DNA from 2 places in the Streptomyces sp. NPDC006294 genome. Region 1 is predicted to be linked to the other one. Evidence: predicted binding sites of a transcription regulator. Region 1 holds the regulator's gene; the other holds the start of a gene.
What was found. Region 1 encodes HrcA, which represses chaperone genes, less so after heat shock. Its sites were predicted from a motif close to TTNGCACTCNGNNNNNCNGAGTGCNAA; they were not measured.
Positions count from the first base shown of each region.

Region 2: groL (chaperonin GroEL) is a predicted target of HrcA. The motif match lies at 9,334-9,360, and genes of this name have one in related genera.

Region 1 is NZ_JBIAHV010000001.1:467,938-479,690, forward strand. Features, by position in the region: gene lepA (translation elongation factor 4) at 1-611, shown strand, start outside; gene ACFYOP_RS02050 (AMP-dependent synthetase/ligase) at 881-2,770, shown strand; gene ACFYOP_RS02055 (SpoIIE family protein phosphatase) at 3,021-5,195, shown strand; gene hemW (radical SAM family heme chaperone HemW) at 5,211-6,443, shown strand; gene ACFYOP_RS02065 (hypothetical protein) at 6,547-6,858, shown strand; gene ACFYOP_RS02070 (DUF3097 domain-containing protein) at 6,855-7,661, opposite strand; gene ACFYOP_RS02075 (MBL fold metallo-hydrolase) at 7,687-8,409, opposite strand; gene hrcA (heat-inducible transcriptional repressor HrcA) at 8,598-9,623, shown strand; gene dnaJ (molecular chaperone DnaJ) at 9,624-10,760, shown strand; gene ACFYOP_RS02090 (nitronate monooxygenase) at 11,227-11,753, shown strand, end outside.
Region 2 is NZ_JBIAHV010000003.1:113,352-125,104, forward strand. Features, by position in the region: gene ACFYOP_RS06025 (sugar isomerase) at 121-1,014, opposite strand; gene ACFYOP_RS06030 (extracellular solute-binding protein) at 1,306-2,532, shown strand; gene ACFYOP_RS06035 (DUF3263 domain-containing protein) at 2,596-2,877, shown strand; gene otsB (trehalose-phosphatase) at 2,943-3,797, shown strand; gene ACFYOP_RS06045 (trehalose-6-phosphate synthase) at 3,794-5,251, opposite strand; gene ACFYOP_RS06050 (hypothetical protein) at 5,360-5,635, opposite strand; gene ACFYOP_RS06055 (glucosyl-3-phosphoglycerate synthase) at 5,674-6,642, opposite strand; SAM riboswitch class I at 6,825-6,953, shown strand; gene thrC (threonine synthase) at 6,971-8,281, shown strand; gene ACFYOP_RS06065 (MoaD/ThiS family protein) at 8,314-8,589, shown strand; gene ACFYOP_RS06070 (cold-shock protein) at 8,999-9,202, shown strand; gene groL (chaperonin GroEL) at 9,524-11,146, shown strand; gene ACFYOP_RS06080 (alanine/glycine:cation symporter family protein) at 11,434-11,753, shown strand, end outside.

The DNA of each region.
Region 1 (11,753 bases):
AGCCGGTCGTCCGGGCCACGATCCTCGCTCCCAGCGAGTTCATCGGCTCGATCATGGAGCTCTGCCAGAACCGCCGCGGCACCCTCCTCGGCATGGACTACCTCTCCGAGGACCGCGTCGAGATCCGCTACACGCTCCCCCTCGCCGAGATCGTCTTCGACTTCTTCGACAACCTGAAGTCCAAGACCCGCGGTTACGCCTCCCTGGACTACGAGCCCACCGGCGAGCAGGACGCCCAGCTGGTGAAGGTCGACATCCTCCTCCACGGCGACCGCGTCGACGCCTTCTCCGCCGTCACCCACAAGGACGCCGCGTACGCCTACGGAGTACGGCTCGTCGCCAAGCTGCGCGAGCTGATTCCGCGCCAGGCGTTCGAGATCCCCATCCAGGCGGCCATCGGCTCCCGGGTCATCGCCCGCGAGACCATCCGCGCGATCCGCAAGGACGTCCTCGCCAAGTGCTACGGCGGTGACATCTCCCGTAAGCGGAAGCTGCTGGAGAAGCAGAAGGAAGGCAAGAAGCGGATGAAGATGGTCGGCTCCGTGGAGGTCCCTCAGGAGGCCTTCATCGCGGTGCTGTCCAGCGACGAGAGCGGCAAGAGCAAGAAGTAGCGGCCACGTCCCCACGAGGTGCGAAAGGCGTCCGTCCCCTGCCGGGACGGGCGCTTTTCGGTTTTCCGGAACCTCCCGGACAGATGCATGCTTGTTGCATCGATCTGCTGCTCCAACCGGTGGATCGGCGTTCCGTTCGTTATCAAGCGGCAGCCCGCAGGCACTTACGCGCCGGTCGAACGGGCTTTACCCTGAGCACGGCTCGATGGTTACTCGCCAGTTAAACAACCAGCCCGTCGCGCAGTGCTGCCGCCGGCCCGGAGGACGTCGTGAGCGAAACCCAGACCCTGATCGAGAACCGGCCGCCTTCGGTGGCCACCCTCTTCACCGAGCGCGTGGCAGCCACGCCGGACGGCGAGGCCTACCGCTATCCCGTGCCGCCCGCATCCGGCTCCGGACCCGACGACTGGAAGTCCCTGAGCTGGGGCCAGGCCGCCGAACGGGTCTTCGCCATCGCGGCCGGACTGATCGACCTCGGGGTGGGCCCCGAGGAGCGGGTCGCGCTCGCCTCCTCCACCCGGGTCGAGTGGATCCTCGCCGACCTCGGCGTGATGTGCGCCGGAGGCGCCACCACCACCGTCTACCCGTCCACCAACGCGGAGGAATCGGCGTACATCCTCTCCGACTCCGAGAGCCGGGTGCTGATCGCGGAGGACGTCTCCCAGCTGGCCAAGGCCCGTGAGAAGCGCGCCGAACTGCCCGAGCTGAAGCACGTGGTCGTCATCGACCCGGCCGGCCTGGAGCCGGACGCCGCCGACCCGGAGGGCTGGGTCGTCTCCCTGACCGACCTCGAGGCGCGCGGCGCGAAGTACCTCGCCAAGCACCCGGACGCAGTCAAGGAGCGGGTCGCGGCGATCACCTCCGACCAGCTCGCGACGCTCATCTACACCTCGGGCACCACCGGCCGCCCCAAGGGCGTACGGCTGCCGCACGACAACTGGTCCTACATGGCCAAGGCCATCGCCGCGACCGGCCTCGTCACCAAGGACGACGTGCAGTACCTCTGGCTGCCGCTCGCCCATGTCTTCGGCAAGGTGCTGACCTCCGGACAGATCGAGGTCGGCCACGTCACGGCCGTCGACGGCCGCGTCGACAAGATCATCGAGAACCTGCCGGTCGTCCAGCCGACGTACATGGCCGCCGTGCCCCGCATCTTCGAGAAGGTCTACAACGGAGTCGCGGCCAAGGCCCGGGCGGGCGGCGGCGCCAAGTACAAGATCTTCCAGTGGGCCGCCGGCGTCGCCCGCGAGTACGCCAAGGTCACCCAGGACAACTTCCGCCGTACCGGCAACGCCACCGCGCCCTTCGGCCTGACCGCCAAGCACAAGGTCGCCGACGCCCTCGTCTACTCGAAGCTCCGCGAGGCCTTCGGCGGCCGGCTGCGCGCCGCCGTCTCCGGCTCCGCCGCGCTCGCGCCCGACATCGGCTACTTCTTCGCCGGCGCCGGCATCCACATCCTGGAGGGCTACGGCCTCACCGAGTCGAGCGCCGCCTCCTTCGTCAACCCGGGCGAGGCCTACCGCACCGGCACGGTCGGCAAGCCGGTGCCCGGCTGCGAGGTCCGCATCGCCGACGACGGCGAGATCCTGCTGCGCGGCCCCGGCATCATGGAGGGCTACCACAAGCTGCCGGAGAAGACGGCCGAAGTCCTCGAGTCCGACGGCTGGTTCCACACCGGCGACATCGGCGAGCTGTCCGACGACGGCTATCTGCGGATCACGGACCGCAAGAAGGACCTGATCAAGACCTCCGGCGGCAAGTACATCGCGCCGGCCGAGGTCGAGGGCCAGTTCAAGGCCGTGTGCCCGTTCGTCTCCAACATCCTGGTGCACGGCGCGGACCGTAACTTCTGCACCGCGCTGATCGCCCTGGACGAGCCGACCATCCTCGGCTGGGCCGAGGAGAACGGCCTGGGCGGCAGGAGCTACGCCGAGGTCGTCGCCTCCCCGCAGGCCGAGCAGCTCATCGAGGGCTATGTGAAGCGCCTCAACGAGGGGCTCCAGCGCTGGCAGACCATCAAGAAGTTCCGGCTGCTCCCGCGTGACCTGGACATCGAGCACGGCGAGCTGACGCCCAGCCTCAAGCTGAAGCGCCCGGTCGTGGAGCGCGAGTACAAGAACCTGATCGACGAGATGTACGCGGGATCCCGCGAGGTGTAGCCGCCGCCATGGTGTGACTGGCGGGCGGGAGCGCGGAAGCAGCCCTCGCCGGCCCGGACAACGTCCGGTCCGGCGGGCCTTCCGTCGCTCCCGCCCCGCTCCTTTACGCCGTCCAGGCCGTTTCGTTCCTGTTTCGTTCCCTCGACTTCGGTGACTCGGCGCTTATGGGCGCCCTCGGTCTGTCACTCTGTCGGTGTCATGAGCGGCGCACGCCAGCACCGACCAGGAGCCGCAGGTGGGGTCCATTCCGATGCAGCGCGAAACCGGCAACCGATCGACTTCCGTGTGGCCGGCCCGGTCCGACGCCGGGCCGGCCGCGCGCACCAGCCTGCCCGGCAACCTCCTCGCTCCGGCCGCGGGGCGCCGCTTCGTGCGGGACGCCGTCGCCGAGTGGACCGCTCTGGGGCTCCTGACGGCCGGCCGCCGCGCGGACCGGCTCGCCGACGACGCGGCGATCGTCGTCAGCGAGCTGGTCACCAACGCCGTCGTGCACGCGGGCACCGCGGCCGAACTGCTCTGCCGCTTCGAGGAACCGACGCACGAGCAGCCGGGCGCGCTGGTGGTCGAGGTCTCGGACCACCACCCCGCCAGCGGCGTGACCGGCGGCACGCACAGCGCCGACCAGTCGGGCACCCCCGACTACGGCCGCGGCCTTCACCTCGTCGCCTCCCTCGCGGAACGCTGGGGCGTCACCTTCCACGCCGCCCTCAAGACGGTGTGGGCCCGTCTGCCGCTCGACGGCCGTGAGACCCGGCCGCCGACCGCCGCGTCACCGGCCCCGTCCGTACGCCGGGACGCGGACGGCGCGGAGTCGGCCCGGCGCCGGCGCGCCGGGCGGGACGACCTGGAGTGGGTCAGCCGCGGCGCGCCCGCGTTCCTCGCCGAGGCGTCCGACCTGCTCGCCGGCCAACTGGACGAGGACCTGGTCGCGGCGCTCGCGGGCCAGCTGCTGGTGCCGCGGCTCGCCGACCGGTGCGCGATCTGGCTCGACGGCGGGAACGAGGGACACGGGCACGGCCACGGAGCCGGGCGCGCCGGGCGCGGGGCGGCGCCGCGGCTCGTGGGCGTATGGCACAGCGACGAGTCGTGCGTGGAGCCGCTGCGCGAGGCGCTGGGCAAGGAGCCGCCCCCGCTGCCGGACACCCCGGACGGCGGACCGGTGCGGGTGCGGTGGCCGGACCGTCGGCGGGTGGACGCGACCGCCGGGTCGGTGCCCGCCGGTGCGTCCGGCCGCGCCGACGCGACGGCCGCCCGGCCCGAGGACGCGGACGCTGCGGGGGCTCACCAGGCCGCGCCAGGCCATCACGCCGTCGAGCACGGGCTCCGGACCACGGACGGCAGCGCGTCGGGCGGCGCCGGGAAGCCCCTGCCGCCCGCCTCCGGACCGCCGGCCCGGCCGTCCGCCGCGGACGGAGACGGCGGCGGCGCCCTGCCCTGCGCGGAGGCCGCCACCGCGCTGGCGTACCCGCTGAGTGCCGGAGGCCGCAGGCTCGGAGCACTGGTGGTGGCGCAGAGCGGGGAGGAGCACGTACCCGCCGAAGTCGCCGCGCTCATCGAGGACTTCGCCCGCCGGGTGGCCCTGGCCGTCGGCGCCGCGCGCCGGTACGCCCGGCAGGCCACCATCAGCCGCGTCCTGCAGCGCGGCCTGCTCCCCAGCCGGGTCGGGCAGATCCCCGGCGTCGACACGTATCTGGTCTACGAGCCCAGCGACGACGGAGTGGCGGGCGGCGACTTCTACGACGTCTTCCCCGCCGGCTCCGGCGGCCGCTGGTGCTTCATGCTCGGCGACGTCCAGGGCAGCGGTCCCGAGGCCGCCGTCGTCACCGGGCTCGCGCGGCCGTGGCTGCGGCTGCTCGCCCGTGAGGGCTACGAGGTCGGGCAGGTCCTCGACCGGCTGAACGGCCTGCTGCTCGACGACGCGATGGAGGCGGCGGAGGCGACGGCGCTGCTCGCCACCGGCGGCCACGGGCCGAGCCTGCCGGAAGGCCGGCACTCCCGCTTCCTCTCGCTGCTCTACGGCGAGGTGGTCCCCTCGGCGTCCGGCGACGGCGGCGCCCGCTGCACCCTGGCCAGCGCCGGGCATCCGCTGCCCCTGCTCCTGCGCCCCGACGGCACCGTCCGCGTCCACGCGGAGCCGCAGGTGCTGATCGGCGTCGTCGACGACGTCGCGTACCAGAGCCACACCTTCGACCTCGAATCCGGCGACACCCTGCTGTGCGTCACGGACGGAGTGACCGAGCGGCGCTCCGGCTCCCGGATGTTCGACGACGAGGACGGTCTCGCGGCGATCCTGTCCGAGTGCGCCGGGCTCAGCGCGCAGGGCATCGCGCAGCGGATCAGGGCGGCGGTGCACGCGTTCGCGCCGACTCCGCCGGGGGACGATCTGGCCCTGCTGGTGCTCCAGGCGGGGTGGCCTCGCGGGTGACGGACAATGGGGGGCATGCCTTCCGTACTGCCTGACGGCGAGCCCATGCCCGAGGACGGCGCGCTGCCCGCGTCCGCCCTGCTCGGGGCCGAAGCCCGGCCGCTGGCCTTCTATCTGCACGTGCCGTACTGCGCGACGCGCTGCGGCTACTGCGACTTCAACACCTACACGGCCACCGAGCTGCGCGGCTCCGGCGGAGTGCTCGCCTCCCGTGACAACTACGCCGAGACCCTCGCGGACGAGGTCCGCCTCGCCCGCAAGATCCTCGGCGACGACCCGCGGCCGGTGCGGACGGTGTTCGTCGGCGGCGGTACGCCGACGCTGCTGGCGGCCGGCGATCTCGTACGGATGCTGGACGCGGTCCGGCAGGAGTTCGGCCTCGCGGACGACGCGGAGGTGACCACGGAGGCCAATCCGGAATCCGTCGACCCGGCCTATCTGGCGGAGCTGCGGGAGGGCGGCTTCAACCGGATCTCGTTCGGTATGCAGAGCGCCCGGCAGCACGTGCTGAAGGTGCTCGACCGCACCCACACCCCCGGCCGGCCGGAGGCGTGCGTCGGCGAGGCGCGGGCGGCGGGCTTCGACCATGTGAACCTCGACCTGATCTACGGCACGCCCGGCGAGAGCGACGACGACTGGCGGGCCTCGCTGGACGCCGCGGTCGGCGCGGGACCGGACCATGTCTCCGCGTACGCGCTGATCGTCGAGGAGGGCACGCAGCTCGCGCGGCGCATCCGCCGCGGCGAGGTCCCCATGACCGACGACGACGTCCACGCGGACCGCTATCTGATCGCCGACGAGGTGCTCTCCGCCGCCGGCTTCGACTGGTACGAGGTCTCCAACTGGGCCACCACCGAGGCCGGCCGCTGCCTGCACAACGAGCTGTACTGGCGCGGAGCCGACTGGTGGGGTGCCGGCCCGGGGGCGCACAGCCATGTGGGCGGCGTGCGCTGGTGGAACGTGAAGCACCCCGGCGCGTACGCCGCCGCGCTTGCGGAGGGCCGCTCGCCGGGCGCGGGCCGCGAGATCCTCGCGGACGACGACCGCCGCGTCGAGCGGATCCTGCTGGAGCTGCGGCTGCGCGAGGGCGTCCCGCTGTCGCTGCTGCGCCCGGCGGGCCTGGCGGCGGCCCGCAAGGCCCTCGCCGACGGCCTGCTCGACCCCGGCCCGTACGAGGAGGGCCGCGCGGCCTTGACCCTGCGGGGGCGGCTGCTGGCGGACGGGGTGGTCAGGGACCTGGTGGACTGATCACTCACCCGGGGTGAACTCGTACAGAAGAGGGGTTCCACTGCCTACGCTGTCCCTGCCCTGCTGCTCGAACGGGATGCGGCGGACGAGGAGGGCCACGGAGATGACCGCTGGGGATGACCGGCCTGTTGCATCGATTGCCGACCTCTACGAGAACCTGCATGTTCCCGAGGGGTTCAAGGCGGAGCTCCTGCGGGGGGAAATCGTGATGACGGCAGGGCCCGACTGGGTCCGCAACATGATCGTTCTGCAGGTGCAGAAGCAGATTCCTCGTCTTGAGCGCTGGTATCCGCTCCAGACTCAGGACCTCGCGATCCCGGGCGGGTCGAAGTTCGGTGATCCCCTGCCTGTCGAGGCGCTGGATCTCACGCTGGACACATCCCGGTTCCGGACGTTGCCGGGTTCCCCCCGCTAGTCCGACACCGTCACGAAGTCGATCAGTTCCTCCACCCGCCCCAGCAGCGACGGCTCCAGGTCCTTGTAGCTCGTCACCCTGGACAGGATGTGCTGCCAGGCCGCGCCCGTGTTGTCCGGCCAACCCAGTGCCCGGCACACGCCCGTCTTCCAGTCCTGGCCCCGCGGGATTCCCGGCCACGCCGGGATGCCGAGCGACGACGGCTTCACCGCCTCCCACACGTCGATGTACGGGTGGCCCACCACCAGCACGTGCGGATCGGTCACCGACGCGGCGATCCGGGATTCCTTCGAGCCCTCGACCAGGTGGTCCACCAGGACGCCGAGGCGGGCGTCCGGACCGGGCGCGAACTCCGCGACGATCGACGGCAGGTCGTCGACGCCCTCCAGGTACTCGACCACCACGCCCTCGATGCGCAGGTCGTCGCCCCACACCCGCTCCACCAGCTCCGCGTCGTGCCGGCCCTCGACATAGATGCGCCCGGCGCGCGCCACCCGCGCCCGCGCGCCGGGCACGGCGAGCGAGCCGGACGCCGTACGGGACGGGCGGGACGGTGCCGCCGGGGCGGGGCGGACCAGGGTGACGGGCCTGCCCTCCAGCAGGAAGCCGCGCGGCTCGAGCGGGAAGACCCGGTGCTTGCCGAACCGGTCCTCCAGGGTCACCGTCCCGGCCTCGCAGCGGATCACCGCGCCGCAGAAACCGGTCGACACCTCCTCGACCACCAGATCAGGCTCCGCCGGCACCTCGGGGACGGGCTTCGACCGCTTCCAGGGCGGCGTGAGATCAGGGCTGTAGCTGCGCATCGCACGACGATACGGCCGCCCGCCGCTACGACACGCCGAAACGCGCCGCCAGTTCCGCCCGCTGCGCCCGGACGAACGCCGCGTCGACGGCCGCGCCGTGCCCCGGGACGTACAGCGCCTCCTCGCCGCCGAGGTCCAGCAACCGGTCCAGTGCGGCGGGCCACCGGGAGGTGATGGCATCCGGCCCCGCCTGCGGCTCGCCGGACTCCTCGACCAGGTCGCCGCAGAACACCACCTCCGGCTCACCCGGCACCAGCAGCGCCAGGTCGTGCCCCGAGTGCCCCGGTCCCACATTGGCGAGCAGCACCTGGCGGCCGCCGAGGTCGAGCGTCCACTCGCCGCACACCGGATGGTGCGGCGCGACCAGCAGGTCCGCCGCCTCCGCCGCCTCGTCGGGCGGCACCCCGTGCCGTACCGCGGTGTCCCGGACGGCGTCCCGCTCCCGGCCCAGCAGCGTGTCCAGGCCCACCGCCCCGTACACCTCCGCGCCCGCGAAGGCGGCCGTGCCCAGCACATGGTCGAAGTGGGGATGGCTCAGTGCGATGTGCGTCACCCGGCGGCCGCCCATCAGCGCCTGCGCCTGGGCCCGGATCTGCGCCCCCTCGCGAAGCGTCGAGCCCGTGTCGTACAGCAGCGCGGCGTCCGCGCCGATCACCAGGCCGACGGTCGCGTCCCAGCCCGGCAGGCGGCGACGGCCGACGCCGGGGGCGAGCCGTTCCCAGCCGAAGTCTTCCCAACTGACGTCCATACGGCGACGCTATCCGCATCACCTCCGCGCCCGCCTGTGCGGACCGTGCCCGGCGCCATGTCCGACCGCATGGTCTGCCACCCTTGCTACGCGTGTACCCGACAGCCGTACACTGGCCGGGGAATGTTGGCACTCGAACACAGCGAGTGCCAGACCACATACGAGGAACCACATCTGGAGGTGCGCGAATGCTCAGCGAACGCAGGCTCGAGGTGCTGCGCGCCATCGTCCAGGACTATGTCGGCACCGAGGAGCCCGTCGGCTCGAAGGCCCTCACCGAGCGGCACAGGCTCGGCGTCTCCCCGGCCACCGTCCGCAACGACATGGCCGTGCTGGAGGAGGAGGGCTTCATCGCCCAGCCGCACACCAGCGCCGGCCGGATCCCCACGGACAAGGGGTACCGGTTGTTCGTCGACCGGCTGGCGGGCGTCAAGCCGCTGTCGTCGCCCGAGCGCCGCGCCATCCAGAACTTCCTGGACGGGGCGGTCGACCTCGACGACGTCGTGGGCCGCACGGTCCGGCTGCTGGCGCAGCTGACCCGGCAGGTCGCCGTCGTCCAGTACCCCTCGCTGACCCGGTCCACGGTCCGGCATGTGGAACTCCTCTCCCTCGCTCCCGCCCGCCTGATGCTCGTGCTGATCACGGACACCGGCCGGGTGGAGCAGCGCATGATCGACTGCCCCGCGCCGTTCGGCGACACCTCGCTCGCGGACCTGCGGGCCCGGCTCAACAGCCGGGTCGTGGGACGCCGCTTCGCGGATGTGCCGCAGCTGGTGCAGGACCTTCCCGAATCCTTCGAGCACGAGGACCGCGGTACCGTCTCCACGGTGCTGTCCACCCTGCTCGAGACCCTGGTCGAGGAGACCGAGGAACGGCTCGTGATCGGCGGCACCGCCAATCTGACCCGCTTCGGGCACGACTTCCCGCTGACCATCCGGCCCGTGCTGGAGGCGCTCGAGGAGCATGTGGTGCTGCTCAAGCTGCTCGGGGAGGCGAATGAGTCCGGCGGCATGGGCATGACCGTACGAATCGGTCATGAGAACGCCCATGAAGGACTCAACTCCACGTCCGTGGTCTCCGTCGGCTACGGTTCGGGCGACGAGGCAGTCGCCAAACTCGGCGTGGTCGGACCGACCCGCATGGACTACCCCGGAACGATGGGAGCGGTACGCGCAGTGGCACGTTACGTCGGACAGATCCTGGCGGAGTCGTAAGTGGCCACGGACTACTACGCCGTACTCGGCGTGCGCCGCGACGCATCGCAGGACGAGATCAAGAAGGCCTTCCGCCGCCTCGCGCGCGAACTCCACCCGGACGTGAATCCGGACCCGAAGACGCAGGAGCGCTTCAAGGAGATCAACGCCGCGTACGAGGTGCTCTCGGACCCGCAGAAGAAGCAGGTCTACGACCTCGGCGGAGACCCGCTCTCGCAGGCCGGAGGCGGTGGCGCCGGAGGCTTCGGCGCGGGCGGCTTCGGCAACTTCTCGGACATCATGGACGCGTTCTTCGGTACGGCGTCGCAGCGCGGGCCGCGCTCGCGTACGCGCCGTGGCCAGGACGCGATGATCCGCCTCGAGATCGAGCTCAACGAGGCGGCCTTCGGCACGACGAAGGACATCCAGGTCGACACGGCCGTCGTCTGCACGACCTGCTCGGGCGAGGGTGCCGCGCCCGGTACGTCCGCGCAGACCTGTGACATGTGCCGCGGCCGCGGTGAGGTCTCGCAGGTGACGCGGTCCTTCCTGGGCCAGGTCATGACGTCGCGGCCCTGCCCGCAGTGCCAGGGCTTCGGCACGGTCGTCCCCACGCCGTGCCCCGAGTGCGCCGGCGACGGGCGGGTGCGCTCGCGTCGCACCCTGACCGTGAAGATCCCGGCCGGTGTCGACAACGGCACCCGGATCCAGCTCGCGGGCGAGGGCGAGGTCGGCCCGGGCGGCGGCCCCGCCGGTGACCTGTACGTCGAGATCCACGAGGTCGCCCACTCCGTCTTCCAGCGGCGCGGCGACGACCTGCACTGCACGGTGACGATCCCCATGACGGCGGCGGCGCTCGGCACGAAGTGCCCGCTGGAGACGCTCGACGGCATGGAGGAGGTCGACATCCGCCCCGGCACCCAGTCCGGCCAGTCGATCCCGCTCCACGGGCGCGGCATCACGCACCTGCGCGGCGGCGGCCGCGGCGACCTGATCGTCCACGTCGAGGTGACGACCCCGTCGAAGCTGGACGTGGAGCAGGAGCGGCTGCTGAGGGATCTGGCGAAGCTGAGGGGTGAGGAGCGGCCGCTCGGTCAGTTTCAGCCGGGGCAGCAGGGGCTCTTCTCCCGCCTGAAGGACGCGTTCAACGGGCGCTAGGCGTTCTGCCCGGGTGCGTGCGCCGGGGCGGGTGGATCCGCCCCGGGGCCATCCCGGCCTCCGGGCCGGGGTGGGGCCCCGCCCCGGACCCGTCCGGCCCTTCCGGGCGGCAGGTGGGGACTTGGGCTCCGGGCCAGTGCCGCAGGGTGGCCGGGCCGGGCCCCGCCCGGACCCGGTACCGCGCTCCGCGCGGTGGCCTCGAACTCCCCCTACGGCCCGGCGGCCGTGGGTGGCCCCCCAGGCCGGGCCGGAGTTGCCGGGCAACTTGAGCCTCGCCCGGGTGCTTCCCGCGGCCGCCGGGCGCAGGGGGAGATTGAGGCGCGGGGTTCGGGGCGGGGCCCGGCGGGACCGGCCAACCCGCCCCGCCGGTGGTTGAGGCGCGCCCGCCTCGGGCGCGGGCGGCACGCCCCGAAAGAGCGGAACGGGGGATTCGGCTGGGTCCGTGGGGACGTGGCACGATGCCTGCATGTCCTCCGCGTTGACCGATCTCTGCCGGCATCCGATCGTGCAGGCCCCCATGGCCGGCGGCGCCTCCTGCCCGCAGCTCGTGGCGGCCGTGTCCGAGACCGGCGGGCTGGGTTTCCTCGCCGCCGGGTACAAGACGGCCGACGGGATGTACCAGGAGATCCAGCAGGTCCGCGCGCTCACGGCCCGCCCCTTCGGCGTCAATCTGTTCATGCCGCAGCCCGGCACCGCCGACCCCGCCGCCGTGGAGGTGTACCGGCAGCAGCTGGCCGGTGAGTCCACCTGGTACGAGACGCCTCTCGGGGACCCGGACCAGGGGCGGGACGACGGCTACGAGGCGAAGCTCGCGATTCTGCTCGACGACCCGGTCCCCGTGGTCTCGTTCACCTTCGGCTGCCCCACCCGCCCGGTGCTGGAGTCCTTCACCAAGGCGGGCACGTACACGATCGTGACCGTCACCACGCCGGAGGAGGCGCAGACGGCACAGTGGTGCGGCGCCGACGCCGTGTGCGTGCAGGGCGTCGAGGC
Region 2 (11,753 bases), on a different contig from region 1:
GAATAGGTCTAGTCCACTGCCCGAGATTGTTGCCACGCCATACAAACCAGTGGCCTCGGCCGAACCCCCGTATCAGTGCCGAACGGGAGTCCGGGCGGGCCCGTCAGGGCCGGGCGGCGGTCAGCCGATGATCACGCTGCGCGAGAGATGGCGGGGGTGGTCCGGGTCCAGGGCCTGCGACTCGGCCAGGGCCACCGCGAGGCGTTGTGCGCGCACCAGGTCCGCCAGCGGGTCGGCGTCCTGCCGGGCCACGAGCGTGCCGCCGGCGCGGGCGACGTCGCCCGCCAGGCCCTCCGGGAGCGCGCCGAGGACCCAGGTGACGCGCCCCGGGCGGGTGACGGCGATCGGGCCGTGGCGGTACTCCATCGCCGGGTACGCCTCCGTCCACGCGCCTGCCGCCTCCCGCATCTTCAGCCCGGCCTCGAGCGCCAGCCCGTAGGTCCAGCCCTGCCCCAGGAAGGTCCACTGCTCGGCGGTGGCCACGGCCTCCGGCAGCGGTTCGGTGAGCGCGAGCTCGGCGTCCACCGCCGCCTGCGCGACCGGCTTGACGCCGGGCAGCTCCCCGAGCCCCGCCCGCAGGAACGCGAGGGCCGTCGTCGCGAACCGCGTCTGGACGACGGACTCCTCGTCCGCCCAGTCCAGCACCGCCGCCGCGTCCGCCGCCCGTACGACCGGCGCCGCGGGGTCGGCGGTCAGCGCGAGCGTGGGCACCCGGCCGCCGCGCCGGGCGAGCAGGTCGAGGACCTCGGTCGTCGCGCCGGAGCGGCTGATGACGACCACACGGTCGTACGCGCGGCCCGCCGGGAACTCCGAGGCGGCGAACGCGTCGGTCTCGCCGAGTCCCGCCCCCTCCCGCAGCGCCGCGTACGCGAGCGCCATGCACCACGACGTCCCGCAGCCGGTCACGGCGACCCGCTCACCCTGCCCCGGCAGGCCCTCGAACCCCTCGGCGGCCTCGGCCGCCCGGCGCCAGCAGGCGGGCTGCGTGGCTATCTCTGCTGCGGTACGCGACATGCGGCGAGGCTCCTCGGGGGGCGGCGGTCATGACCCGACGTGCATAGCAGCCGTCGTGTCGCGGCGGCAACGGCGCCCCGCGCCGGCCCCGTACCGCAGTCGCGTGCGTTGTGAAAGTGAGACCGCAGTGGTGTAGACCTTATGGTCCGGATAGGGGAGGATCGCTCCTCATCTCACAGGACGTCGCGGGGGACCGACTGCGAACAAACGGACAAAACGAGCAGCAGAGGGTGGGGAAGAGCTGTGCAGCGGCGCTTCTTGGGTCTGACCGCGGCAGTCGCCGCAATCGGAATGACGGTCTCGCTGGCGGGCTGCGGCACCTCCGGCGGTTCCGGTGACGGCGTCACCCTCAAGCTGGTCGCCGCGGACTACGACGTCGCCGGTGGCCAGAGCAGCAAGAAGTACTGGGCCGACCTGACGGCCGCGTTCGAGGCCGACAACCCCGGCATCGACGTCGACGTCCAGATCGAGTCGTGGAACGACGTGGACCGCAAGGTCGCCGAGATGGTCAAGGCCGGAAAGGCCCCCGACATCGCCCAGATCGGCGCGTACGCCGACTACGCGGCGGCGGGCAAGCTGTACTCCGCCGACCAGATGCTCTCCATACCCGTCCAGTCCAACTTCCTTCCCCCGCTCACCGACGCGGGCGAGATGAAGCGCACCCTGTACGGCCTGCCGTTCGTCGCCTCCACCCGGCTGCTCTTCTACAACAAGGAGCTCTTCAAGGACGCCGGGATCACCGGCGCCCCCAAGACCTGGGAGGAGCTGAAGAGCGACGCGGAGCTGCTCAAGCTGAACACCGGCGTCAAGTACCCCTTCGCCCTGCCGCTCGGTCCGGAGGAGGCCCAGGCGGAGACGATGATGTGGCTGCTCAGCGGCGGTGGCGGCTACACCGACGAGCTGGGCAGATACGCCATCGACTCCCCGCAGAACATCGAGACCTTCGAGTGGCTGAAGGAGAACCTGGTCGGCGCTGAGCTCACCGGCCCGGTCTCCCCCGCGAAGCTCAACCGCAAGGACGCCTTCGCCGCCTTCACCCGCGGCGAGGTCGGCATGGTCAACGGCCACCCGTCGCTGCTCCAGGCCGCGGAGAAGGCCGGCATCGACGTCGGCACGGTGGCGCTGCCCGGCCGGGAGGGTCCGGCCGAGGCGTCGATGGGCGTCGCCGACTGGATCATGGGCTTCGAGCAGAACGGCCACCGCAAGGAGATCGGCACGTTCCTGGACTACCTCTTCACCGACCGGAACGTCCTGGAGTTCGCCGGCCAGAACGACCTGCTTCCGGTGACGGTCTCCGCCCAGGAGGCGATGAGGGACGACGCGGAGCACGCGGACCTCAAGGAGTTCCTGGAGGTGCTGCCCGGCTCCGTGCTGCCGCCGGTGGGCAAGACCTCGTGGGCCGCGGCCAGCGAGGACATCAAGAAGAACATCGGCGAGGCCGTGGGGCCGGGCGGCAGCCCCGCCCGCACACTGACCCGGATCTCCCAGGACGCCAGGGCGGCCGAGGCCGCGGAGTAGGCGCCGCCTGCGTTGTCCACAGGGGGCGGTCGAACGTCAGAAGGCGCCGATATGTTGGATCGTATGACCGAGGACCAGGGACCCGACGACCCGGCGACGGACGACCGGCCGGCCGGCGGCCGGGAGCTGTCCGCGCGCGACCGCGCCGTTCTGGCCATGGAGCGGCGGTCCTGGCGCGGACCCGGCGCCAAGGAGCGGGCGATCAGGGAGCAGCTCGACATCTCCCCCGTCCGCTACTACCAGCTGCTCAACGCCCTCCTCGACGACCCGCGCGCCCTCGCCCACGATCCGGTCACGGTCAACCGGCTTCGCCGGGTGCGGGACGCGAGGAGAAGTCGCCGCTAGCGGCGTGACCGGCAATGTTCGCGCGACGGGCAAAGCCTGCCGGGAGGGGCGCTAGGGTCGGAGGCATGGGCAGCTCCCCGTACGCAGAAGCAGCAGACTCCCTGCCGACGCCGTCCACCGCCGCCGGCCGGGACGGCCTCGCCGCACTCCTCGAACGGCCCGGCAGAGCCGTGATCGCCCTCGACTTCGACGGCACGCTCGCCGAGATCGTGCCCGACCCCGAGCAGGCGCGCGCCCATGAGCGCGCCGTCCCCGCGCTCGCCGCGCTGGCGCCGAAGGTCGCCTCGGTCGCGGTGCTCACCGGCCGCCCGGCCGGGGTCGCCGTCCGCTACGGCGGCTTCGCCGGCGTCCCGGGCCTGGAACACCTCGTCGTCCTCGGCCACTACGGCGCGGAACGCTGGGACGCCGTCACCGGTTCCGTCCGCGCGCCGGCCCCCGACCCGGGGGTCGCGGCGGCCCGCGCCGAACTCCCGGGCTTCCTCGACGGCATCGGCGCCTGGCAGGGCACCTGGATCGAGGAGAAGGGCCGCGCCGTCGCGGTCCACACCCGCCGCGCCACGGACCCGCAGGCCGCCTTCGACGCGCTGCGCGACCCCCTGGCCGCGCTCGCCGCCCGGCACGGCCTGGTCCTGGAACCGGGCCGCCTGGTCCTCGAACTGCGCCCGCCGGGCATGGACAAGGGCGTCGCCCTGTCCGAGTACGTACGCGAGACCGGCGCGGAGACCGTGCTGTACGCGGGGGACGATCTCGGCGACCTCGCCGCGTACGCAGCCGTCGACAAGCTCCGCTCCGACGGGATGGCCGGCCTGCTGGTGTGCAGCGGCAGCGAGGTCACCGAACTCGCGGAGCGCGCCGACCTGTTGCTCCCGGGCCCCGCGCAACTGGCCGGTTTCCTGGCGGCCCTGGCGCAGCGCCTCTAGCCGTCCTCGCGCAGCGCAGTCAGCTGGTCGAGGAACCACTGCCGCGGCGGCAGCGCGGTCGCTGCCGCCGCCAGGCGCTTGGAACGCTCGGCACGCTCGTCCGCGGACATCGTCAGGGCCTCGTGCAGCGCGGCCGCGGTGCCGCTGACGTCGTACGGGTTGACGGTGAGGGCGTCGTCGCCGAGTTCCTCGTGGGCGCCGGCCTCCCGTGACAGGACCAGGGCGCAGCCGAGGTCGGTGACGACGGGGACCTCCTTGGCGACCAGGTTCATCCCGTCCCTGATCGGGTTGACCAGGACCACGTCGGCCATCCGGTAGGCGGCCAGCGAGCGGGCGAAGTCGTCCTTCACATGGACGACGACCGGCGTCCAGCCGTCCGTGCCGTACTGGGCGTTGATCTCGTCGGCGACGCGGGAGACCTCGGACGTGTACTCGCGGTAGACCGCGAGGTCCTGGCGGGAGGGGTAGGCGAGCGCGATGTGCACGACGCGTTCGCGCCACTCGGGGCGCTGCTCCAGCAGCTCCCGGAAGGCCAGCAGCCCGCGCACGATGTTCTTGGACAGTTCGGTGCGGTCGACGCGGACGATCGTCTGCCGGCCCTCGCCCGTCTGCTCCCGCAGGGCGGCCAGGTGCTCCTCGACGTCGGGCCGCGCGGCACGCTCACGCAGGAAGCCGGCGTCGGCCCCGAGCCCGTGCACCCCGAGCCGGGTCCGGTGGCGGCCGCGGCCCTCCATGCGGAACTCGAAGGCCGGCTCGTTGTCCTTCGGCCACACCGACGTCCCGTCGTACGGGGCCAGCACGGTGGTGGCACAGTTCTGGAAGGCCCGCATCCAGCGCTTGGTCAGGAAGCCGAGGCGGTCCGCGCCGAGCATCCCGAGCATCAGCTCCTCGGCGACGTCGCCCGGGAGCATCGCGAAGTACTCGGGAGGAGCCCACGGGGTGTGCGAGAAGTGCCCGATCCGCAGATCCGGGCGGAGTTCGCGGAGCATTCCCGGCACCAGCGCCAGGTGGTAGTCCTGCACCAGCACCACCGCGTCGTCGGCCGCCTCCGCGGCGAGCGCCTCGGCGAACGCCCGGTTGTAGAGCCGGTAGGCGCCCCACTGCCGCCGGAACTCCTGGCCGAAAGCGGGCTCCAGGGGCGTCTGGTAGAGCATGTGGTGGACGAACCAGAGCACCGAGTTGGCGATGCCGTTGTACGCGTCGTGGTGGACGGCCGCGGGGATGTCCAGCATCCGCACGCCCGGCTCGCCGACCCCGCGCCGCACGGCCTCGCGGTCACCGTCGCCGAGGGCCGCGCACACCCACAGCGACCTGGCGTTCGAGCCGATGGCCGACAGGCCGGAGACGAGTCCTCCACCGCCGCGGCGGGCGTCGAGCTCTCCGTCCTCGTTCAGCGCGTACGAGACTGGGCCGCGGTTGGACGCGACGAGGATCTGGGCTGCGTCGGAGACCATGTGCCGAACCCTAGCCCGTACCGCTGCCGCTCAAACGTGCGTACGTCCGGTTCCGGGCAGGGGCCGCGGCGGCTCCGGGGGAGCCGGCGCGGCCCCCGCCCGGCCGTGTCACGGGTCCCGGCGGCCGCGGGTGGCGGCGAGGGCGACGAGGCCCGCGGCCGTGAGGCTCAGGGCGATGCCGCCCAGGAGCCAGAGCTGCTCCGTCGTGGCGCCGGTGCGGGCCATCTCCACTTGTCGCGCCGCCGCGGGGGTCGCCGGGCCGAGGGTCGCGGCGGTCGTGACGGCGAGTACGCCGAGCAGTCGGGTCAGCCGGTCGTGCGCGGCCAAGGGCGTGGGCCTGCGGTGCCTGCCGCGCGCCGGAGCAAGAAATCCGATGAGTCCCATACATCGGAAATGTAGGCAAAATGACCGCCGGGTCCCGTTTATGCCGCGCGACGCGCCGCGTACTCACTGATCTCGAGCATCGGCGGCCGCTCCTCCGTGTCCACCCGGTAGGTCCGCGGTGCGAAGCCGTTGTCGACCCGGTCGAACTGGGTGATCGACGGACGGACCAAGTGCGGCCGGGAGAGCCGCAGTTGCGCCGTGCGGTAGATCGTCGCGGCCATCCTGCCGAGCGCCTGCCCGTCCTGGTGGCGGTGCTTGCGGGTGCCGACGTCGACCTGGGCCAGCGCGTCGAGGCCGACCAGGTTCAGCGAGTCGACCAGCAGGCCCAGCTCCACGCCGTAGCCGACCGGGAACGGGAGGCGCTCCAGCAGCGAGCGCCGCGCCGCGTACTCGCCGCCGAGCGGCTGGACGAAGCCGGCCAGCTGCGGCCAGTGCAGATTGAGCAGCGGCCGGGCCACGAGCTCGGTCACCCGTCCGCCCTGGGCGGGCGCGCCGTCGGGGCCGGGCCCGGCGCCGCCGCCGAGGGGGCGGTCGTACATCGCCTTGACGAACTGGACCTCCGGCTCGGTCAGCAGCGGCCCGACGATGCCGGAGACGAAGTCCGGCGAGAAGTCGCGCAGGTCCGAGTCGCAGAAGCAGACGATGTCGCCGCCGGTCACCAGGAGCGACCGCCACAGCACCTCGCCCTTGCCGGCCACGGCGGGCAGGCCGGGCAGGATCGCGTCGCGGTGGACCACCCGGGCCCCCGCGGCCGCGGCGACCTCGGACGTGCGGTCGGTGGACGCGGAGTCGACGACGACCAGCTCGTCGACGAGCGGGACGTTCTCCATCAGCTCGCGGCGGATGATCGTGACGATGTCCCCGACCGTCGCCTCCTCGTTCAGCGCGGGAAGGACGACGCTGACCGTCGTACCCCGTCTGACCTTGGCTGATATCAGCCGGTCGAGGGAGCGGTCGGACGCGGACCAGGAACGCCGGCTCAGCCAGCGGGCCACCTCATCGAGCACTTCGGGTCTCCCTCGGCAGTCGGCGAACAGGCGGTGAACAGGGGGCTGTGATCCATCTCGCGGTTCGGACGACTATCTCAACCGTCCGGGGCTTCGGTTACAGTCTTGAACAACGCGAACGACCCTCGCATCTCGGGGGGTCCACGCACACAAACGCCCGGACCGCACGTCCGGAGCCATACCGCTCATCCAGAGGGGCAGAGGGAACGGCCCGTTGAAGCCCCGGCAACCCTCCCGCCGACCGCGAGGTCAACGGTGGGGAAGGTGCCAATTCCGTCTTGTGGCGAAATGCGTCACGAGGAAGATGAGGAGAAAGGGCCTCGCCATCATGGCTGCGCAGACCGTCGCAAGCACCAGCACCAGCACCTCCGCCACCGCGTCCACCTCCGTGGACCTCGGCCCCGCCGCCGCCCTCGCGTGCCGGGAATGCGGACAGCGTTTCGAACTCGGCCCCATTTTCGCGTGTGCGGAGTGTTTCGGGCCGCTCGAAGTCGCATACGACCTGCCGAGCGGCAGCCCCGAAGAGCTGCGGAAGCAGATCGAGGCCGGCCCGGCCAACATCTGGCGCTACGCCCCGCTGCTGCCCGTCCCCGCCGACGTGGCCGACAAGCCGAACCTGAACCCGGGCTGGACCCAGCTCGTCAAGGCCGACAACCTCGCCCGTGAACTGGGTGTCACCGGCGGCCTGTTCATCAAGGACGACTCGGGCAACCCGACGCACTCCTTCAAGGACCGCGTCGTCGCCCAGGCCCTCGAGGCCGCCCGCGCCTTCGGCTTCACCACCCTGTCCTGCTCCTCCACCGGCAACCTCGCGGGCGCGGTCGGCGCCGCCGCCGCGCGGGCCGGCCTGCGCTCCTGCGTGTTCATCCCGCACGACCTGGAGCAGGGCAAGGTCGTCATGGCCGCGGTGTACGGCGGCGAACTCGTCGGCATCGAGGGCAACTACGACGACGTGAACCGCTTCTGCTCCGAGCTCATCGGCGACCCGCTGGGCGAAGGCTGGGGCTTCGTCAACGTCAATCTCCGCCCGTACTACGCGGAGGGCTCCAAGACCCTGGCGTACGAGATCTGCGAGCAGCTCGGCTGGCGGCTGCCGGACCAGCTCGTCGTGCCGATCGCGTCGGGCTCGCAGCTCACGAAGATCGACAAGGGGCTGCAGGAGCTGATCAAGCTCGGTCTCGTCGAGGACAGGCCGTACAAGATCTTCGGCGCCCAGGCGGAGGGCTGCTCGCCGGTCTCCGCCGCGTTCAAGGCCGGGCACGACGTGGTGCGTCCCCAGAAGCCGGACACCATCGCCAAGTCGCTGGCCATCGGCAACCCGGCCGACGGCCCGTACGTGCTGGACATCGCCCGCCGCACCGGCGGCGCGGTGGAGGACGTGACCGACGAGCAGATCGTCGACGCGATCAAGCTGCTGGCCCGTACCGAGGGCATCTTCGCCGAGACGGCGGGCGGCGTGACGGTGGGTGTGGCCAAGAAGCTGATCGAGGCGGGCGTCCTCGACCCGTCGCTCACCACCGTCGTGCTCAACACCGGCGACGGCCTCAAGACCCTCGACGCGGTCGCGGAGACCTCGCAGGCGACCGCCGTCATCCGCCCGAGCCTGGACGCGTTCCGCGACGCCGGCCTGGACCGCTGAGACCCGCCCGAGACCCAAGGAAGGCTGCACACATGAGCGTCAACGTCCGCATCCCCACCATCCTCCGTACGTACACGGGCGGCCAGGCCGAGGTCACCGCGGAGGGCGCGACCCTCGCCGAGGTCATCGCGGACCTCGAGAAGAACCACACCGGTATCGCGGCCCGCGTCCTGGACGACCAGGGCAAGCTGCGCCGGTTCGTCAACGTGTACGTGAACGACGACGACGTCCGGTTCGAGCAGGGTCTGGAGACGGCCACGCCGCAGGGCGCGGGCGTGTCGATCATCCCCGCGGTCGCCGGCGGCTGATCTCTCCCCAGGGAATTACCCGCAGTTACCTGATTGCCCTCTCCGCCCCAGAAGCGGAGGGGGCAATTCTGCATGGTTGAGCGCGGTAGAGTCTGGGAAGCCCCCTCCGCCGGCTACTCGTGAATGCTCCGAGTTCCGCAAGAATGCGGCCAAAGTACGTGATCGAATTGCCACTTAGGCGCCATTTGCCGGGCCCGACTTGCCCCGGAATTCCATGGAATCGGATGGATCGGCCGTTCGGTCCTGCCCAGATTTCTCGTCCGATTGACCTGTTGCAGAGGGCAGTTGGGCAGATACATTCAGCCGCGGTCGACGCGTTCCGACGCACACCCCTCCTGCTGGGGTGGAGATATGACCCGGGTCCGCGAAGTGCGGTCCTGCGCAAGGGCCAGTAATAGGGGAGTTAGGCATGGCTCAGGGCACCGTCAAGTGGTTCAACGCGGAGAAGGGGTACGGCTTCATCGCGGTCGACGGTGGTGCGGATGTTTTCGTCCACTACAGCGCGATCCAGATGGACGGATACCGCACCCTTGAAGAAGGTCAGCGAGTCGAATTCGAGATCTCGCAGGGCCAGAAGGGTCCGCAGGCTGACATGGTCAAGCTCGCCGTCTGATCCAACTGATCCAGGCGCGTTCGGCCACCGACGCACTCACGCATGAGGGGCTCGCCTCCCGGTCACCGGGATGCGGGCCCCTCACGCGTGTCCGGACGCCCGCGCGTCGACGCCCGCGCTGTCCACAGGCGCTTGCACTCTCGGGGGTCGAGTGCTAATCATTGCGTTAGCACTCTCCTGGTGAGAGTGACAGAACTTGGATCGAGTCGGTGAGGTCCGCAAGCCGGGTGGGGCAAGGAACCACATGGCGCGCAGGCCGTCCGTCGCGGGCGCCGGATGCGATCCGAAGCAATCCACCCCAGTCCGGGAGGACCACTTCACATGGCCAAGATCATCGCGTTCGACGAGGAGGCACGGCGCGGTCTCGAGCGCGGGATGAACCAGCTCGCCGACGCCGTCAAGGTCACCCTTGGCCCCAAGGGTCGCAACGTCGTCCTCGAGAAGAAGTGGGGCGCCCCCACGATCACCAACGATGGTGTTTCCATCGCCAAGGAGATCGAGCTCGAGGACCCGTACGAGAAGATCGGCGCTGAGCTGGTCAAGGAAGTCGCCAAGAAGACGGACGACGTCGCCGGTGACGGTACGACCACCGCGACCGTCCTCGCCCAGGCGCTCGTCCGCGAGGGCCTGCGCAACGTGGCGGCCGGCGCCAACCCGATGGCCCTGAAGCGCGGCATCGAGCGTGCCGTCGAGGCCGTCTCCGGCGCCCTGCTCGAGCAGGCCAAGGATGTGGAGACCAAGGAGCAGATCGCCTCCACCGCCTCCATCTCCGCCGCCGACGTCCAGATCGGCGAGCTCATCGCCGAGGCGATGGACAAGGTCGGCAAGGAAGGCGTCATCACCGTCGAGGAGTCCCAGACCTTCGGTCTGGAGCTCGAGCTCACCGAGGGTATGCGCTTCGACAAGGGCTACATCTCGGCGTACTTCGCCACCGACATGGAGCGTATGGAGGCGTCCCTGGACGACCCGTACATCCTGATCGTCAACTCCAAGGTCGGCAACGTGAAGGACCTCCTTCCGCTGCTGGAGAAGGTCATGCAGTCCGGCAAGCCGCTGCTGATCATCGCCGAGGACGTCGAGGGCGAGGCCCTGTCGACCCTGGTCGTCAACAAGATCCGCGGCACCTTCAAGTCCGTCGCGGTCAAGGCTCCGGGCTTCGGCGACCGCCGCAAGGCCATGCTGAACGACATCGCCATCCTCACGGGCGGCACGGTCATCTCCGAGGAGGTCGGCCTCAAGCTCGAGAACGCCGGCCTGGACCTGCTGGGCCGCGCCCGCAAGGTCGTCATCACCAAGGACGAGACCACGATCGTCGACGGCGCCGGTGAGAGCGACCAGGTCCAGGGTCGCGTCAACCAGATCCGTGCCGAGATCGAGAACAGCGACTCGGACTACGACCGCGAGAAGCTCCAGGAGCGCCTGGCGAAGCTGGCCGGCGGCGTGGCCGTCATCAAGGCCGGCGCCGCGACCGAGGTCGAGCTCAAGGAGCGCAAGCACCGCATCGAGGACGCCGTTCGCAACGCGAAGGCGGCCGTCGAGGAGGGCATCGTCGCCGGTGGTGGCGTGGCTCTGCTCCAGGCTTCCTCGGTCTTCGAGAAGCTCGAGCTCCAGGGTGACGAGGCGACCGGCGCCAACGCCGTGAAGCTCGCGCTGGAGGCCCCGCTCAAGCAGATCGCCGTCAACGGTGGTCTCGAGGGTGGCGTCATCGTCGAGAAGGTGCGCAACCTGCCCGTCGGCCACGGCCTGAACGCCGCCACCGGTGAGTACGTCGACATGATCGCCGAGGGCATCATCGACCCCGCGAAGGTGACCCGTTCCGCTCTGCAGAACGCGGCCTCCATCGCGGCGCTGTTCCTCACCACCGAGGCCGTCATCGCCGACAAGCCGGAGAAGGCCTCCGCGGCCGCTCCGGGCGGCATGCCGGGCGGTGACATGGACTTCTGATCGGCCCCTGGTCGATCAACCGTCCTTGACCGAGGGCGGCACCCCACTGAACGGGGTGCCGCCCTCGGGCGTTTTCTCCTCGGGGCGTTTCATGCGGAGAAACCGGTACAGAGTGTGAGATGCGGCACGACCGGAATGTCTTTTCAGCGGGACAGGGCCCTGGTTAGCTTCCCAGAGCTTTGAACGGAAGAAGTGCTTCCGCGGCCTGGGGCAGCAGCCGTACGCGACCCGTACGCCGGCGGCCCGAGCCGAGCCCCGACTCACAAAGACCCGGGACGCACCACATCATGAGCACGCTCAACACCTGGATCGTCGACATCAATGATGTCTTCTGGACCTATCTGCTGATCCCCCTGGTGGCCGTGGCCGGCCTCTGGTTCACCTTCCGCTCCAGGGCGGTCCAGCTCCGGATGCTCCCGGACATGTTCCGTGTCTTCAGGGACAAGCCCGCCGACGGCGTCTCCCCCTTCGGGGCGTTCACCATCTCCGCCGCCGCCCGCATCGGCACCGGCAACATCGCCGGCGTGGCCACCGCCATCACCATGGGCGGGCCCGGCGCGGTCTTCTGGATGTGGATGATGGCGCTCATCGGCGGCGCCTCCGCGTT